DNA from 2 places in the Sphingomonas taxi genome. Region 2 is predicted to be linked to the other one. Evidence: predicted binding sites of a transcription regulator. Region 2 holds the regulator's gene; the other holds the start of a gene.
What was found. Region 2 encodes LexA, which represses DNA repair genes until DNA is damaged. Its sites were predicted from a motif close to GTTCCNCNCTTGTTCT; they were not measured.
Positions count from the first base shown of each region.

Region 1: a site for LexA is predicted at 1,244-1,259, ahead of recA (recombinase RecA). Genes of this name have one in related genera too.

Region 1 covers NZ_CP009571.1:175,547-177,945, reverse strand. Annotated here, with positions in the region: gene recA (recombinase RecA) at 94-1,167, opposite strand; gene MC45_RS00790 (4-(cytidine 5'-diphospho)-2-C-methyl-D-erythritol kinase) at 1,328-2,161, opposite strand; gene MC45_RS00785 (tetratricopeptide repeat protein) at 2,158-2,399, opposite strand, start outside.
Region 2 covers NZ_CP009571.1:1,095,826-1,098,224, forward strand. Annotated here, with positions in the region: gene MC45_RS04890 (molybdopterin molybdotransferase MoeA) at 1-675, shown strand, start outside; gene lexA (transcriptional repressor LexA) at 734-1,417, shown strand; gene MC45_RS04900 (ComEC/Rec2 family competence protein) at 1,619-2,399, opposite strand, start outside.

The sequences.
Region 1 (2,399 bases), 920 kb from region 2:
GGCAGTCTCCGGAGAAGGTTGGCGCAATTCCAAGCAAAAGAGGCCCGCCGTTGCCGGCGAGCCTCTCGTTTCGTGCTTATCGATGTGCCGGCATCAGATGTCGTCGTCGGCTTCCGGACCGGCCATCATCTCCTCGGCGACCTTTTCGGTGCGCTGACGGATCGCCTTTTCGAGGCGGTCGGCCATTTCGGGATGCTCGCGCAGATAGGTCTTCGAATTCTCGCGGCCCTGGCCGATGCGGACGCTGTCGTAGCTGAACCACGCACCCGATTTCTCGACCAGCCCGGCCTTGACGCCGAGATCGAGGATCTCGCCGATCTTGGAGATGCCCTCGCCATACATGATGTCGAATTCGACCTGCTTGAACGGCGGCGCGACCTTGTTCTTGACGACCTTGACGCGCGTAGCGTTGCCGGTGACCTCTTCCTTGTCCTTGATCGCGCCGGTGCGGCGGATGTCGAGACGGACCGAGGCGTAGAATTTCAGCGCGTTGCCGCCCGTCGTCGTCTCCGGATTGCCGTACATCACGCCGATCTTCATGCGCAGCTGGTTGATGAAGATCACCATGCAGCGCGAGCGGCTGATCGAACCGGTCAGCTTGCGCAGCGACTGCGACATCAGCCGGGCCTGCAGGCCGACGTGGCTGTCGCCCATCTCGCCCTCGATTTCCGCACGGGGCACGAGCGCGGCGACCGAATCGACCACCAGCACGTCGATCGCGTTCGAGCGGACGAGCGTGTCGACGATCTCGAGCGCCTGTTCGCCGGTGTCGGGCTGCGAGACGATCAGCTCGTCGATGTTGACGCCGAGCTTCTTGGCATAGACGGGATCGAGTGCATGTTCGGCGTCGACGAAGGCGGCGGTGCCGCCGCCTTTCTGCGCCTCGGCGATGACGTGCAGCGCGAGCGTCGTCTTGCCCGACGATTCGGGGCCATAGACCTCGATCACGCGGCCGCGCGGCAGGCCGCCGACGCCGAGCGCGATATCGAGGCCGAGCGAACCGGTGGAGATCGTCTCGACCTCCATCGACTGTTTCGCGCCGAGCTTCATCGCCGAGCCCTTGCCGAAGGCGCGGTCGATCTGGGCCAGCGCGGCGTCGAGCGCCTTCTGCCGGTCGGTGGATGCGGTTGCCATGCCGGTGTCGATCACTTTCAGATTGGCGGCCATCGGGAGGTTCCTCGCTAGAGCAAGCGCGTCACCGGGGCAACGCGTCTGTTTCGCTATGTACGGCGTTTGTTCTCTTGGAACAAGAGGGGAACGCTAAGCCTCGGCAGGATTGTGGGTGTTTCGCCATCCCGCGCAGGAAAGGCGTCCGCGAAGAACGGGCTCAGGTCAGCGTCGTCGCCAGCGTCCACCACCCCTCGGCGGCTGCGCGCGCCGCCGCGGCGTCGCGCGCCGCGACCGACTCGAACAGCGCGAAACAGGTCGCGCCGCTCCCCGACATCCGCGCCAGACGCACACCCGCCGCCGCATCGAGCAGCGCCAACACCGCGGCGATCGCCGGCGCGATCGCCACCGCCGGCGCCTGCAGGTCGTTGCGCCCGACCAGCGCACGCGCGAGCAGATCGCCGTCGGCGGCAATACCGCCGCGATCCTCGCCATCCCATCTCGCGAACACCGCCGCGGTACTTACCGCAACGCCAGGATTGACCAGCAGCAACGGCATGCCCGCCAGCCCCTCGACCGGCAGCAACGCCTCGCCTTTCCCCGTGCCGAGCGTCGCGCGGCCGAGCAGACAGGCAGGCACGTCGGCACCAAGCGCCTCGGCGATGACGAACAGCCGCGGGTCGTCGGGCGCAATGCCGTGCAGCCCGGCGAGCGCCCGCAGCGTCGCCGCCGCATCGGCCGATCCGCCGCCGATTCCCGAGGCGATCGGCAGATGCTTGTCGAGCGTGATCGCATGCGGCTGCGCGATATCGAAGGCCGCGCGAAAGGCGTGCGCGGCGCGGATCACCAGATTGTCCGCCTCCGCAGCGCCGGCGAGCGCGGCGGCGAACGGCCCGGTGATCGCGAACCGGTCGGTCGCGTCGGGCACCACCGTCACGCTGTCGCCATCGGCGGCGAAGACGAACAGCGTCTCCAGCTCGTGATAGCCGTCGGGGCGACGACGACGGACGTGGAGCGCGAGGTTGATCTTGGCAGGCGCCGGCTCGACGATCATTTGCGCGGCAGCCCCTGCACCGCCTTGGTGGCGAGCCGCGTCGCATCGTCGGCCGAGGCGGTCAGCGCCGCGGCGCGCCAGGCGTAGCGCGCCTCGTAACGGCGGCCGCGGGTCCAATAGAGGTCGCCGAGATGCTCGCCGATCTCCGCATTGATCGGATCGCCCGCGGCGGCGCTTTCGATCAGCGGCTGCGCGCGGGTGAGGTCGCCGCCGATGAAATAGGCCCAGCCGAGCGAAT
Region 2 (2,399 bases):
CACCGCCGCGTGCGGGTCGCGATCTGCGCGACCGGCGACGAACTGGTCGAGCCCGGCCGCGGCGCCTCGCCCGACGCGCTCCCCGAATCGAACCGCGCGATGCTGGCGGCGCTGCTCGCCGACCTGCCGATCGAATTGATCGATCTCGGCATCCTCCCCGACGATCTCGCCACGTTGCGGGACGCCTTCGCCGGTGTCGAAGCCGATTTGCTCGTCACCACCGGCGGCGCTTCGGTCGGCGACCACGATCTCGTCCGCCCTGCGCTCGAGGCGGCCGGCGGCAGCATCGACTTCTGGCGGATCGCGCTGCGCCCCGGCAAGCCGATGATGGCGGGCCGGCTCGGCGACACGATCCTGCTCGGCCTGCCCGGTAATCCGGTGTCCGCGTTCGTCACCGCGTTGCTGTTCGTCAAACCGCTGGTCGCGCACCTCGCGGGCGCCGCCGACCCGCTACCGCGCACGACGATGACCATCCTCGGCGAGGACCTGCCCGCGAACGGCCCGCGCACCGACTATCTGCGCGCCGAGCTGCGCGACGGTCGCGCCTTTGCCTCGACCATCCAAGACAGTTCGATGCTCCTCACGCTCGCCCGCTCGCACTGCCTGATCGTGCGGCCGGTCGACGCGCCTGCCACCAGTGCGGGCGACTCGGCACAAATCCTCGTCATCGCTTGACGGGCGCTATCCTGTTCCCTAGAAGTTCCGCGTCTGTTCCGACGGGGAAGGTCCGCTCATGCTCACGCGCAAGCAACACGAGCTCGTTTGCTTCATCAACGACCGGCTGGAAGAAACCGGCATCTCGCCCTCGTTCGAGGAGATGAAGGAAGCGCTCGACCTGAAATCCAAATCGGGCGTGCATCGCCTGATCAGCGCGCTCGAGGAACGGCATTTCATCCGCCGTCTGCCCAACCGTGCCCGTGCGCTCGAAGTGCTGCGCATGCCGGAACGGTCGGAACGCAAGCCCGCGCCGGCCGCCCCGGCCGTGCCCCCTGCCAAGACCGGCAACGTCCGCCCCGCGGCGACGCCGGCCAACGACGTCATCGAAATCCCGCTGCACGGCCGCATCGCCGCCGGCGTGCCGATCGAGGCGTTCGAGGGAAGCTCGATGCTCGCGGTGCCGGCCGCGCTGCTCGGTTCGGGCGAACATTATGCGCTGGAAGTATCGGGCGATTCGATGGTCGAGGCGGGCATTCTCGACGGCGACTATGCGCTGATCCGCCGGACCGAAGTCGCCCGCGACGGCGAGATCGTCGTCGCGCTGATCGACGACAGCGAGGCGACGCTCAAATATTTCCGTCGCGAGGGCGCGATGGTCCGGCTCGATCCGGCCAATCGCGCCTATGAACCGCAACGCTACGTGCCCTCGCACGTCCGCGTGCAAGGCAAATTGTCGGGCATCCTGCGCCGCTACGATTGAGCCGCCGGCGGGATCGCATATGGGCCTCCATGTATGCCCAACGCTTTCCACCCTCTCTCGGTCACCCCGGACTTGTTCGAGACCTCTGCGAACGTCATCCCAGTGCTCCTGCGAAAGCAGGAGCCCAGGAGTCCGGAACGCCATACGCCGTTGTTCTGCTTGGCTCTGGACTCCTGCGTCCGCAGGAGCACTGGCGGACTTTCACGGGGCACCCCATCGACGCTTTCTATGGTGCTCGCCCGTCACCGCCGGCATGACCCGCACGGCAGCGAACCACGGATGCGCATCCGCGTCGCGCCGCACCGTCCGCACGTCGCCACCCGCGAAGGTCACCGCGACCCCGCCGGTCCGCCGCAGCATCGGCGCGTCCAGCCGGAGCCAGCGCGGCCGGCACGTTCGCGGCAGATGGCGTTCGCTCACCACCACATCCGCACGCGCACAGGCCGTCGCGAGATCGTCGCGGTTCACCGGATACAGGCTCCGCGTCGCCAGCACCCGCCAGCGCCGCCCGCCCGCATCCACATCGACCGCACAGGCATCGCGCGTGCAGCGCGCCGCCGCCTGCTCCCCCAATAGCATCCCCGCGTCGGCGCCGCCGTTTTCGGCGAGCATGTCCCGCGTATAGTCCCCGGCCCGATCACGCAGCAGCGCCAGCCCGCCGCCGACACGCACCGCCATATGCCGCCCGTCGCCCGTCACCAGCAGGTCGGGCGCGGGCGTCAGCCACGTCCAGCCCGCACCGATGACGAGCGGTACCACGCCGAGCCGCCGCCACCGCGTCCGCCACAAAGCCAGCCACAATCCCCCCGCCACCAAGAGCGCAAACGCCGCCGCCGGCATCGACGGCAGCGCAAGCGACGATCCCGGCGCAGCGGCGACCGCATGCGCGAGGACCAGCAACAGGCGTAAGGCGACATCGGTCGCCCACCAGACCGGCCCGCCGCAGCCCAAGGCGTCGAGCAGCAGGGCGAGGGCCTCCAGC